Regions from separate parts of the Rhizobium sp. PL01 genome, predicted to be linked through region 3. Evidence: predicted binding sites of a transcription regulator. Region 3 holds the regulator's gene; each other region holds the start of a gene.
The links. Region 3 encodes LexA, which represses DNA repair genes until DNA is damaged. Its sites were predicted from a motif close to TGTTCNNNNTGTGTTCNG; they were not measured.
Positions count from the first base shown of each region.

Region 1 (4,291 bases), on a different contig from region 3:
TTCCAGATCGACCGTCAGGATGGCGTTGGAGCCACGGCTGGCGTCATCCATCAGCTTTTCCAGGTCTTCCGGCGAGACCACGACCGGCAGGATGCCGTTCTTGAAACAGTTATTGTAGAAGATGTCGGCAAACGAGGTCGAGATGACGCAGCGGATGCCGAAGTCGAGCAGCGCCCACGGCGCATGTTCGCGTGACGAGCCGCAGCCGAAATTGTCGCCGGCAACCAAAATCTTGGCGTTCTGGTAGGCGGGCTTGTTGAGGACGAAATCCTCGTTGACCGAGCCGTCTTCATGATAGCGGGCTTCGGCAAAAAGCCCCGTGCCGAGGCCGGTGCGCTTGATCGTCTTCAGGTAATCCTTCGGAATGATCATGTCCGTGTCGATATTGACGACGGGGAGCGGCGCGGCAACGCCGGTGAGCTTGACGAACTTGTCCATGGCTATGGCCTTCGATTTCAACGGGGCGGAAAAACTTCCGCCCAGCGTTTAGATCAATTTCATGCCGAAATGAAGGAAAATCTCACTTCAGGGCACCAACAACAGGCGACCGGCGCTTACATGTCGATGATCGTACCGCGTCCGTCGTTCCAGATGCGCGGCTCGCGCTCACGCCGGCCGGTATTGCGGTTCACGGTGGCGCGGACCGGTTTCGGCATAAGCCGTGCGGAAATCGCGCTGCCGATGACGAACACGGTGGCGATGCCGGCGAGTGCCAGGCCGAGCGATGCGGTGAACACCAGCGCCATCAGCGTGAAGGCAATGCCGACGGCTGTCAGGAGGAGAGAACGAATGCTTTGCATGATCTTACCCTTTCGTTGTCTGGAATGTGGGTCCGCCCGCCTCGCGTTGCAAGGCCTACTTTCGGATTGCATCCCTGCCTTGCGAAAGTGGCGAAACACAGGCACAAAAGCCGCATGAATTCATCCCTTGATCGCCACCCCGCCCGCCTTCGCCGTTCGGTGCTCTGTGTGCCTGCCGATAATGTTCGCGCTCTTGCCAAGGTCGCGAGCCTTTCCTGCGACGCGGTGATCTATGATCTCGAGGATGCTGTCTCCTACGACAACAAGGCTGCCGCTCGAAAGACGCTCGCCGATCATCTGGCCAAGGCGCGGCGCGGCGATATCGAGGTGATCGTCCGCATCAACAGCCTGAAAACCCCGTTCGGTGAAAAAGATCTGCTGGCCGCGCTTGCCATGGCGCCGGATGTCATCCTGCTTCCCAAGGTCGAAAGCCCGCAGGATATCCAGTCCGTCGTTGATTTTCTTTCGGAAAACGACGCGCTGGATAGCCTGCGCCTTTGGGCGATGATCGAGACTCCGCGCGGCGTACTCAATGCTGCGGCGATCGCCGAAACCGGCCGCACCCGTGGCGGCAGGCTCGATTGTTTCGTGCCGGGGCTGAACGACCTGCGCAAGGAGACCGGCGTGCCCTCCCTGCCCGGCCGCGTCTATCTCGTCCCCTGGCTGATGCAGGTGTTGCTTGCTGCCCGTAGCTGCGGCCTCGATGTCATCGATGCGGTCTTCAACGATTTCCATGATGATGCTGGATTTGCAGCGGAGTGCGCCCAAGGGCGTGACATGGGTTTTGATGGCAAGATGTTGATCCACCCGGTCCAGATCGGCCCGGCCAATCGTCACTTCGGGGTCGATGACAATGCCGTGACCGAAGCGCGATCGATCATCGATGCCTTTGCGCTTGCGGAAAATGCGGATAAAGCCGTCATCAACCTCAATGGCCAGATGGTCGAGCGCCTGCATCTCGAGCAGGCGCTCAAGCTTGTCGCCAAGGCCGATGCTATTCATAAAAAAGGAAAAAAATCTTGAAACTCTACCGCTTGCTGACTGCCATCGACGATGCCACTTTCTGCCACAAGGTGACGGCCGCCCTCAACAAGGGCTGGGACCTGTACGGTTCGCCGACCTATGCGTGGAATCAGGAAACGCGGGCGATGATGTGCGGCCAGGCCGTCGTCAAGGATGTCGAAGGCAAGGAATACACCGCCGACACCAAACTGTCCGAACACTGATTGTACGATGGCGGGAGGGCTTTCAAGCCCTCTCAGCCGCCCACATGCTCGACGCTTTCCTCGATCCGCTCCATGTCGTCGTCCGACAGGCCGAAATGATGGCCGATCTCGTGGATCAGCACATGGGTGATGATATCGCCCAGCGTCTCCTCGTTCTCCGCCCAATAGTCGAGGATCGGCCGGCGATAGAGAATGATCCGGTTCGGCATTTCGCCGGTTTCCATGGTGAAGCGCTCGCCGATGCCGCGTCCCTCGAAGAGTCCGAGCAGATCGAACGGCGTTTCCAGCGCCATGTCCTCGAAAACGTCCTCGGTCGGAAAATCGTCAATCTCGATGGTCAGATTGGTTGCCAGCGCCCGGAATTCCTCCGGTAGGTGGCTGTAAGCCTCCAATGCCAGGGATTCGAATGTGCTGATTGTCGGCGCGTGGCGTTCCCGCCAATCATCGCTCTGGTCTATGCGGGCCATGGGCACTCCTTACTTACCCCCTGATATAGCCATTTCATCAGTGTTTTTCGAGGGTTGAATTTCTACGTCCCCAGTCAAGGAATAAATTCTTAGAGATTCCCGTTGACTCTTTCCTGAAGCTCTGGAATCTATAAGAACATAACAGGAACAATTTGAACTGGAGTACGTCATGGCGCAGACGCCCATGGCGCGCGAGCGTCTTTTTGCGCTCCGTGAACAGGTAGCTAGACTGGAAGGCAGTTCCATTGCCGCCGCCAGGCAGGAGGCGTTGGCAGGCGAGAGTGGTCAGGGAAAGAGGCGGGAAAGCCATCGTTTTTCGCTGGGCGTGCCATCGCTTGATGCAGCATTGGAGGGTGGCCTGCCGCTCAATGGCATGTCCGAAATCCGGTCGCAGTTGATGCGGGATGCAACGGCAGCAACCGGCTTTGCACTGGCGCTTGCCGCCCTTTTGCAGCGAGAGGCGGGTGAGGATCGCTCGCCGGTTCTGTGGATCAGCGATACGGTTACATCGATGGAAACAGGCATTCCCTATGCCTTGGGGCTGGCGGATTTCGGCCTGAAGCCGGAGCGGTTTCTACATGCAGTTCCACGCAGGCTGGAGGAGGCGCTCTGGCTTGCCGAAACCGCGGTCGAAAGTGGTGCCTTTTCGGTCAGCATTCTGGAGGTCAAGGGTAATCCGGCCCATTTCGGACTGACCGAAAGCCGGCGGCTGGGCCTGCGGGCAAAGGCGGCAGGACGCCCTCTCCTCATTGTACGCCAGTCCGGAGAGGAAGAGGCAAGCAGTGCGCCCTTCCGCTTCCTGGTTGAACCCGCGCCCGCGACAAGCCGGTTTTTGCCGGATCGGTCAATGCTTGGCGGCAGCATCGGCAATCCGGTTTTCCGTCTCACCTTGGAGAAAAGCCGAAATCCGGCTCCGGTCTCCCTACTCCTCGAATGGAATCCCCATGACCGTCAGTTTCTCCCTCTCCGCGAACCCGAGTTTGCTCGGCTTCCGGCCGAGTTCGCAGCGCATCCTGGCCCTCGCCTTCCCGCATCTGCCAACCGACCGGATTTCCCGCAAAAACTGGGGTCTGTCCTGGCGCTTGACCGGGCGTCCTGACGGCCCGCCGATCGTCTGTTCGGGGCGGGTCAATAACGCGATGCGGCTGACGGCTCTCGATGAAGTGGCAGAAGCGTTCGGTCTCAGAAAAAGCCAGGGCGTGGCGGAAGCACGGGCCATGTGCCCCAGTCTCGATGTCGTGGAAGAAGACCCGGCCGCAGATCGCCGCCTGCTCGATGGCATCGCTGACTGGTGTGACCGCTACACGCCGCTGGTGGCGCTTGATGGCTCAGATGGATTGTTCCTCGATATTACCGGCAGTTCTCATCTCTTCGGTGGCGAGAAAGCGCTGCTCAAGGACATTCTCATGCGGCTCTTCCAGATGGGTATCGATGCCCGTGGTGCCATATCATCAGCGCCGGGTCTCTCTTGGGCAGCCTCCCGCTTCGGGTACGGCGGCGTCATCGCCGAGGAAGACATGGAGCAGGTGCTGGCACCCTTGCCGGTCGCCTCTCTCCGGCTGGAAGAGCAGACTGTCGCCGCGCTTCAGAAGCTCGGACTGAAGCAGATCGGCGATCTCATCGCAGCCCCCCGGGCACCTTTGGCACGCCGTTTCGGAGCGCAGGTGTTGCTGCGGCTCGATCAGGCACTCGGCCGCGATGAAGAGCCCGTCTCTCCGCGCCGGCCCGTCGCCAGCCTGTCTGCCGAGCGGCGTCTCATCGAGCCCATTCAGGCGGAGGACGATATCCTCTCTCTGAC
Region 1 is NZ_JAWQUM010000006.1:235,796-240,086, reverse strand. Features, by position in the region: gene leuD (3-isopropylmalate dehydratase small subunit) at 1-438, opposite strand, end outside; gene R6X40_RS16495 (hypothetical protein) at 555-800, opposite strand; gene R6X40_RS16490 (CoA ester lyase) at 915-1,823, shown strand; gene R6X40_RS16485 (DUF1737 domain-containing protein) at 1,820-2,026, shown strand; gene R6X40_RS16480 (metallopeptidase family protein) at 2,059-2,493, opposite strand; gene R6X40_RS16475 (hypothetical protein) at 2,663-3,592, shown strand; gene R6X40_RS16470 (Y-family DNA polymerase) at 3,474-4,291, shown strand, end outside.
Region 1: R6X40_RS16480 (metallopeptidase family protein) is a predicted target of LexA. The motif match lies at 2,626-2,643, and genes of this name have one in related genera.

Region 2 (4,291 bases), on a different contig from region 3:
GAACGTCAAAATACTCGGCCACAAGACGCGCCTCGAGCAACTTGACGTTGGCCGGTATGTCATCAACGACAAGGATCCGTGCAGTCATGCAATCTTTCCTGCCAATAAGCGCCTGAAACAGAAAGCCGGTTCAACTTTCATATTCGTTTCACGCGCAAGAATATCGTTGAGGGGCATTTTTGTCGAAAGCCCCTGGCGCCGCATCAGGCATCGCCCAAATAAGTTTTGATCGTTTCAATAAATTTCGGCACAGAGATCGGCTTGGAAACATACGCTTCGCAGCCCCCCTGCCGGATGCGCTCTTCGTCACCCTTCATCGCAAACGCCGTAACGGCGATGACCGGAATGACATGCAATTCGTCGTCTTCCTTCAGCCATTTGGTCACCTCGAGCCCGGAAACCTCCGGAAGCTGGATGTCCATAAGGATCAGGTCTGGCCGATGTTTTCGTGCAAGATCAAGGGCTTCCATACCATTTCTGGTTTGAATCGTCGTATACCCGGACGCCTCGATCAGGTCACGAAAGAGCTTCATGTTCAGCTCGTTGTCTTCAACAATCATAACCTGTTTGGGCATTTCGATCCCTTGATTTGCGGTTCCGGCTTGCATGGCCGTCGCATCGCTATAAGTTGCGGCACGGTTGGACTCATTCATCCCGGAAGCTTGAAGCTACAGTGATTTGGTTGAAAAACCGGTAATATTCCGTAGAAAATTACCGGAATGCGATAAGGACGAATGACAGTGACCCCATCCGAAGAAACAGCGATTGCCATCCTCGGCTGGCTTGCAAACGAGCCCGAATTGCTCGGACGTTTCCTGGCATTGACGGGCACCGATCCATCGTCCTTGCGCCATGCAGCAGCCGACCCCGGTTTTCTTGCCGGCGTCGTCGATTTCCTGATGGGCCATGAGCCGACGCTGCTGGCTTTTTGCGAGGCGACCGGCACGCGGCCCGAGGATGTGGTGCGCGCCCATGCCATGCTGTCTGGCCCGGACAATCCGGGAGATTTCTGACCGTGGCGGATACGCTTGATCTCGACCATATCCGGCTGACGGATCGCCCGTTGATCGTCTGCGATATCGACGAAGTGGTGCTCGAATTCCTCACGCCGTTTCGCAACTTCCTGCGCGCCTCGGGGCGTGATCTCTTGCCCCGCTCCTTCCGCCTGCATGGCAATGTCGTGGCGCTTGATACCGGTCTGCCAGTCGATGACGGCATGACGAGCGAACTGCTGGAGACATTCTTCCGGCTGCAGGACCAGTGGCAGACACCTGCCGATCTCGTCGTCGAGACCTTGGCCGGGCTTTCCGTCGATGCGGACATCATCTTCCTGACCGCGATGCCGCCGCGACATTCCGGCGTGCGCCGCTCGCTGCTTGACCGCCATGGCTTGAGCTACCCGCTGCTTGCCAGCGAAGAGCCCAAGGGGCCGATCATCAAGCGCTTGCACGAGGCCCGGGATGTGCCGCTGGTCTTCATCGATGATATCCTGCGCAATCTGCAGTCCGTTCAGACCCATACGCCGGATTGCCTGCTGATCAATCTGATGGCCAATGCAGAATTCCGTGCGCTGGCGCCAGATCCGGGCGATGGCATCACCAAGGCGGACAGCTGGACGGATGTGGCCACCATCATCCGCACGCATTTCCTGCGCTGAACGACAGGCGGAAAACCGATGCCGGGCAAAAATACCGCTGAAGATCACCTTTCCTGGGAAGGTCATCAAGATTGCCTTTCCATGCCTTGAGACTCGTCAGTTTAGGGCGTATCGTGAAAATGTTCAACTTTTGTTCTGATCGATGCAAACAGACGCGCAGCAACTTCCAGGGTTTTGCCGAGACTGCCTGACAGGCCAACCGGCCGGCATTCGCCGTTGCCGGGCCTGCGGCAGCCCGCGCCTGCTGTTCCACTCCGAACTCTATCAGCTGACGCTCGCCCATATCGATTGCGATGCCTTCTATGCCTCGGTGGAAAAACGCGACAATCCGGAGCTGGCCGACAAGCCGGTGATCATCGGCGGTGGCAAACGTGGCGTCGTCTCCACCGCCTGCTACATTGCACGTATCCACGGCGTGCGCTCCGCCATGCCGATGTTCAAGGCATTGGAGGCTTGTCCACAAGCCATCGTCATCAAGCCCGACATGGAGAAATATGTGCGGGTCGGACGGCAGGTGCGCACGTTGATGCAGGAGTTGACGCCACTGGTTCAGCCACTGTCGATTGATGAGGCGTTTCTGGAACTGAAAGGCACCGAGCGGCTGCACCACGATCCACCTGCCCGCACACTGGCAAAATTCGCCCGCCGGGTCGAACAGGAGATCGGCATTTCCGTTTCGGTCGGCCTGTCCTATTGCAAGTTCCTCGCCAAGGTGGCGTCCGACCTGCAAAAGCCGCGCGGCTTTTCCGTGATCGGGGCTGCAGAAGCGCTGGACTTTCTGAAAGACAGATCGGTGACACTGATCTGGGGCGTTGGCAAAGCCTTTGCAGCGACACTGGAGCGCGACGGCATCCGCACCATAGGCCAGTTGCAAACAATGGACGAAACAGACCTGATGAAGCGTTATGGCACGATGGGTCAGCGCCTCTATCGCCTGTCGCGCGGCCAGGACGAGCGCACCGTCGATATCGATGGCGAGGCCAAGAGCGTTTCCTCGGAGACAACCTTCAACGACGATCTCTGCAATTATGACGATCTGGTCACGCATCTGCGGCGGTTGAGCGAACAGGTGGCGCACCGGCTACGCAAGGCCGACATTGCCGGGCAGACCGTCGTGCTCAAGCTGAAGACCGCCGATTTCAAGAGCCGGACGCGCAACCGCCGCCTCGACAGCCCGACCCGGCTTGCCGACCGCATTTTCCGCACCGGCATGCAGCTTCTCGATAAGGAAACCGACGGCACGAAATTCCGTCTGATCGGCATCGGCGTCTCAGACCTGTCCAATCCCGATCTTGCCGATCCGCCGGATCTCGTCGACACGCAGGCAACCCGGCGCGCAGCGGCCGAAGCCGCAATCAATACGTTGCGCGACAAGTTTGGCAAGGCGACAGTCGAGACCGGCTATACATTTGGCAAAGGCCGGCGAAAGTAGCCGGCTTCACATTCCCGTGTTCGCGCATGACCGCAAAGTTTCCTTAAACCTCTCAGGTTAGGCTCATCCTGTGTTTCTTGTGTCCGGATGTTCCTATGGTTTTGCGTTTTACATTTGGCCTCGGCTTCGCCATTGCCCTGTCTGCCAGCGTCGCGTTTGCCGGCGAGCAGGCTCCCCTGCAGATCGTCGTGTCCAGGGATCAGCAATCGCTGGTGGTCTATGACGGTGATACGGTCGTTGCCACGTCCAATGTTTCGACGGGCAAGGCTGGACATTCGACGCCGACAGGCATTTTCTCGATCCTTGAAAAACGCCGGTTCCATAAATCGAACATCTATTCGAACGCACCGATGCCGTTCATGCAGCGGCTGACATGGTCAGGCATTGCGCTGCACGCCTCCAATCATGTTCCGAGCTACCCGGCTTCACATGGTTGCGTGCGGATGCCCGATGCCTTTGCCAAACAGCTGTTCAAGATGACCGGGCGCGGCCTGCACGTGCTGGTGTCTGACCGCCAGCTGACACCCGTCGCCATCTCCGATCCGTTCCTGTTCCAGCCCAAGGGCAAAGAGCCGGAACTGCTGTCGGACGCGACACTGCGGCCGAGTGTTTCGCAGATACAAACCCAGTCCGTCGAAGTTGCCACGATCGAGCCCACACCGGAAAAGCCGGTTGCCGCCGAGATGGAAAAGCTGCCGCCAATCCGGATGCTGATCACCCATCGCGGCACACGCGAAATCACGATGGATATCCAGAACCTGCTCGACGAGCTTGGTTATGCGGCCGGTCTAGCCGATGGATATGCCGGTGTTCAGACTGCCGATGCCATCAAAGCCTTCCAGGCCGCGGAGAAGCTGATTGTCGATGGCAAGCCGACCCCGGCCTTCATCGAAGCGCTTTATGCCAAGGCAGGCAAGGGCAAGCCACCGAACGGTCAGCTTCTGGTTCGCCGTGACTTCGAACCTCTGTTCGAAACGCCAGTGGTGATCGACAAGCCGGAAATCGCACTCGGCACGCATTTCTTCCAGTTTCAGGATATCGACGTTTCCACCGGCAAAGGCGCTTGGTTCGCCATGACGCTCGACAACGCGCTGTCCGGGCCGATGAAGAAACGCCTTGGAATCACCAGCGAAGAAGACCCGACTGCTTTCAATGCCGCCAACCGTACGCTGGACCGTATCACGGTGCCGGACGAGACGCGC
Region 2 is NZ_JAWQUM010000014.1:50,486-54,776, forward strand. Features, by position in the region: gene R6X40_RS27005 (PleD family two-component system response regulator) at 1-88, opposite strand, end outside; gene R6X40_RS27010 (response regulator) at 204-575, opposite strand; gene R6X40_RS27015 (DUF3572 domain-containing protein) at 735-1,013, shown strand; gene R6X40_RS27020 (hypothetical protein) at 1,016-1,657, shown strand; gene R6X40_RS27025 (DNA polymerase IV) at 1,800-3,089, shown strand; gene R6X40_RS27030 (L,D-transpeptidase family protein) at 3,191-4,291, shown strand, end outside.
Region 2: R6X40_RS27025 (DNA polymerase IV) is a predicted target of LexA. The motif match lies at 1,778-1,795, and genes of this name have one in related genera.

Region 3 (4,291 bases):
CGAAGGCGATGTCGCGCCCCAGCACGACATGGATATTGCCGAACGTGATTTCATTAGCCCGGAACAGAAAATCTCCAGGTTTTTACACCGGGCGCGTTTACGGAGGAAAGCCGGTGAGGGATACGATTACCCGTAAAATTCGGCGAGAAAGTCCTGAATCTGCGCCTCCACATACGGCACCACCGGACCATCCGCCTCGAATCCCCATCATCGAAGAGACGGCCGAACTGGTCGCGGAGGCTGGCGGCAAAGGCATTGCAGTGCCGGTGGATCATCTTGTTCACGCGGAAGTCGCGTCTCTTGGTTGACCGTATCCGCCGCGAAGAATCACGACTCGATATTCTCATCAACGATATCTCGGGCGGCGAGCATATGACCGAGTGGGACAAGCCGGTCTGGGAACACTCGCTCGAAAAGGGCCTGAAATTGCTGCGGCCCAGGCAACGGACTCGGAGCGGAACCGCTTTACCGTACAATCCACGTCAAGCGGGATCTCGCAAAGATCTGAGAGTTCGCCGATCTCGGCGGGTCGCGGACGGACTGCTGGCGCGACATGACAGAGGTGCAGGAGGCGGGGAAAATAGCGGATGCCAGTGGCTATCGGTAGAACAGCGAAATCAGACGAGAGGCGGTGCGGTGTCACCAGAAACCAAAAAGGCCTTGCTTTTCAGCAAGGCCTTTGAAAACTGGCTCCCCGGGCCGGATTCGAACCGGCGACCTGTCGATTAACAGTCGAATGCTCTACCGCTGAGCTACCAGGGAACGTCTGCGCGGTGTGTGCTGCAGAAGTGAGGCTGCTAATACAAATGCTTTTCCGATTTGCCAAGCGGTTTTTCAAAAAAAATGCACAATCTTGTCAGACTGTGGAGAACTTCCCATCTGTGGGGAGTGGTGCATTCTCGATGTCACGCAAGCCAAACCCTTGGCATCGCGGCATTGCAGCGGTATCGGGGCAGGCTTTATGTTTGATAGGTGAGATTTATGGCAGAACCGCAGAAAACGAAAAAATTCGGCATCGACGCCCGAACACAGGAGCTGGTTATCGGCTCATGGCGGATGCGGCTGCCGCAATCACGTCCGCTGCGTATCGCCATCGGCGGCGTTTTGATTTTTGGTGGCATTCTCGGTTTCCTGCCTGTCCTCGGCTTCTGGATGGTGCCGCTGGGCCTACTCGTCCTGTCGCATGATCTCGCCTTCATTCGGCGTAAGCGGCGCAAATTTTCGGTCTGGTGGGCTCGAAAATGGCCGGCATCCAACTAGAACAATGCCGATCATCATATCCTCTCACGTTCGGAATCACCCAAGGGCTCTTCAAAAGGGGAAGGCCATGAGCGAGTGAATGCGAGTCTCTGGAGACAACAACATGCAAGACCTCAACCCGATCGTCAGAAACGACACTTATCTCTGAAAACATTCGATGAATTTTAGGGACTTGCGGAACACATATGGAACAGATAGTGTTCGTTCTTGATTTGTTTCTCGATTCTGGAGTGATCGTTCATGCTGACCCGCAAGCAACAGGAACTGCTTCTGTTCATTCACGAAAGAATGAAAGAATCGGGTGTGCCGCCATCATTCGATGAAATGAAAGATGCGCTGGATCTTGCGTCGAAATCCGGCATTCACCGGCTGATTACCGCGCTTGAGGAGCGGGGTTTCATCCGGCGCCTTCCCAACCGGGCGAGGGCGCTGGAAGTGATCAAGTTGCCGGAGGCCTATTCAATGAGCCTCCAGCCCAAGCGTGGCTTTTCACCCAGCGTCATTCAGGGCAGCCTCGGCGTACAACCAGTGCCCCCAGCACCTGTCAAGACTGCCTCACACAGCGACACCGTCTCGATACCGGTTATGGGCAGGATCGCCGCCGGCGTGCCGATCTCGGCGATCCAGAACAACACGCATGATATTTCCGTCCCCCTCGAGATGGTCGGTAACGGCGAGCACTACGCACTGGAAGTGCGTGGTGATTCGATGATCGAGGCAGGAATTCTGGATGGCGACACGGTCATCATCCGCAATACGAACAGCGCCAGCCCCGGCGAAATCGTCGTCGCCCTGGTTGATGACGAGGAAGCGACGCTGAAGCGGTTCCGCCGGAAAGGCGCCTCGATTGCGCTGGAAGCCGCCAACCCCGCCTACGAGACGCGGATCTTTGGGCCGGACCGGGTCAAGATACAGGGCAAACTCGTCGGGCTGATCCGCCGTTATCATTGATCTTGCCGAATTTTATCTTCGACCTGCCTGCGGCTTGGAGATGAGTTTTTGGTTATGGACTTTGCTGGATGAAGCCGGTCCTGTTGCCGTTCAGCTCGGTCGTTGCCATGCCGCTTCATATATCCAAAGCAAACCGCCTCTCAATTCGAATGCCGGTGTCAAAAACGGATCCTGCCCTGAAATGTGTCTTTGTCTACGATGACCAGTTGGGTGCGTGAAATCACAAATGAGGTTCGCGATCGGAACGCGAGCCTCATCATCTCAAAGGTGCGGGCCGTAGCGATCTCATCCCCTTAAGCCTGTGGGAGAGCGGCTCGGAAACTTCATTTCACAAACGACCGAGGATATTTTCAGAAATATCCTCTTGCGATTTGTCTAGGATCATTCTAAACCGCCGCCACAGTTCGATTATTTGAACTCGTGAGGCCTCGTGGCGGAGTGGTGACGCAGAGGACTGCAAATCCTTGCACCCCGGTTCAATTCCGGGCGAGGCCTCCAAACTTTCCCACACATAGAAAATTGACAGGGAAGAAGCGCAGGCGTCGATGGCCTTGCCGATAGGTCGCGCTCAGCGGGTTTTCACTCTTGTGAAGAGTTTTCAGAGAGATCGGATCGATAGGTTTCCGTCTTCCCATCTTGCCTGGACAGCTAGAGACCATGCCGTCGTTGACAAACGATAGCGTTGCATAATCCCCGTCGGTGCATCGCGAAGCAGGGGGATTGCTCAATGATAATAGAAGCAGGCGCAATCAGCCTTGCTGTCATCCGGTGTTGTCCAGACGCGCACTGCGAGTTTCTTGGCTGCACCGGTCTCGTCCAATCTTAGCCCCAGCAGCGACACGGCCGCGAGCTTGGGGTTGACCGCATCGATTTCGATCGTCGATCCGACCTGGTGAACGCCCTGCTTCGGGGTCCAGGTGAAAAACTGCACGCTATAATGCATTGCATTCTCCTTCACCGCGCTTTGCAGCACTTGATTTTAACGGGTGAACCGACGCTGCAACACGCTGGCCACGGGCGTTCCACTGCTGGATGCGTACTCAATGCGTAGGAGTGCAAGATATCATATTTCGGCAAGCGATGAAACATTCTCGCGGTGATTAAGCCGAACGGTGACAGGCCATCATCCATTCGCCTCACACGCAGCAATTATGATCTGGTCTGCTCTGCCTATGACCATCGGGATGGACGAGGGGGACGCGGTCACAAGCCACTGCCAAGTAGAAGCGACGCGACCAGGGTGCCGCGTAGTAGCGACGAGCGTATCTACGGCGGCCCGAATCTGGATTTTTATGAGCGTCGCCGTCTCCGCAAATTGCGATGAACAATGGCGAGAGCAGCAATACACACTACTGTGTTCAAGACCTTTCCCCGTTGCGCTACCGGCAGCATCCAAGGTTCAGCCAGCCGGGCACGCATCGCAGGCGATGGCGGCATACTGCAGAACCGGTTGACGTTCGCAATCGGCAAGCTATAAAGCGAGCCGTGACAGGCTGATGTCCAAATGTTTGCACGGGAAAACCACCGCCCGGTCAAAACGGTATCATCATAATGCCCGTCATCAGGAAGAGTGTCCGAGTGGTTTAAGGAACCGGTCTTGAAAACCGGCGTGCGGGAGACCGTACCGTGGGTTCGAATCCCACCTCTTCCGCCATTTTCCGCCCCAATCCATCGTAGACACAAATGCCCTCCACCGCGCTTGAGTGCTTTTTTCATCCTGCGTGGTTTGATGATTGTATAACGGGCCTACGCCTTCCTTGAGGCGCCGGATGTTCACACGTAGAACATGGTTATCGTGGCGGCTGGCGGTCTCTTGCAGATCGGCAGACCGGCGCCTGCATTACCGCCTGGTTCACAGTATCTTCCACATTTATTTCCGACATCGATGGCACCATCGTCGGTATTCGCTGCGACAGCATTGAATATGTCTGCTAGGAGCACGTATTCGTCCACTTTCGCGCCTTCATTACATGCATTTTCAGGTGCTTTTCGATCCTCTCGGCTCATATCCGCGCGGCGCGGCGTTAACTATTCGTAAACCATAATCCCAATTGTTTCATTCCGGCACGGTTAACCGTTC
Region 3 is NZ_JAWQUM010000002.1:290,139-294,429, forward strand. Features, by position in the region: partial or broken gene R6X40_RS05795 (hypothetical protein) at 114-435, shown strand; tRNA gene R6X40_RS05800 (tRNA-Asn) at 688-762, opposite strand; gene R6X40_RS05805 (hypothetical protein) at 982-1,260, shown strand; gene lexA (transcriptional repressor LexA) at 1,501-2,211, shown strand; tRNA gene R6X40_RS05815 (tRNA-Cys) at 2,636-2,709, shown strand; gene R6X40_RS05820 (hypothetical protein) at 2,936-3,154, opposite strand; tRNA gene R6X40_RS05825 (tRNA-Ser) at 3,776-3,865, shown strand.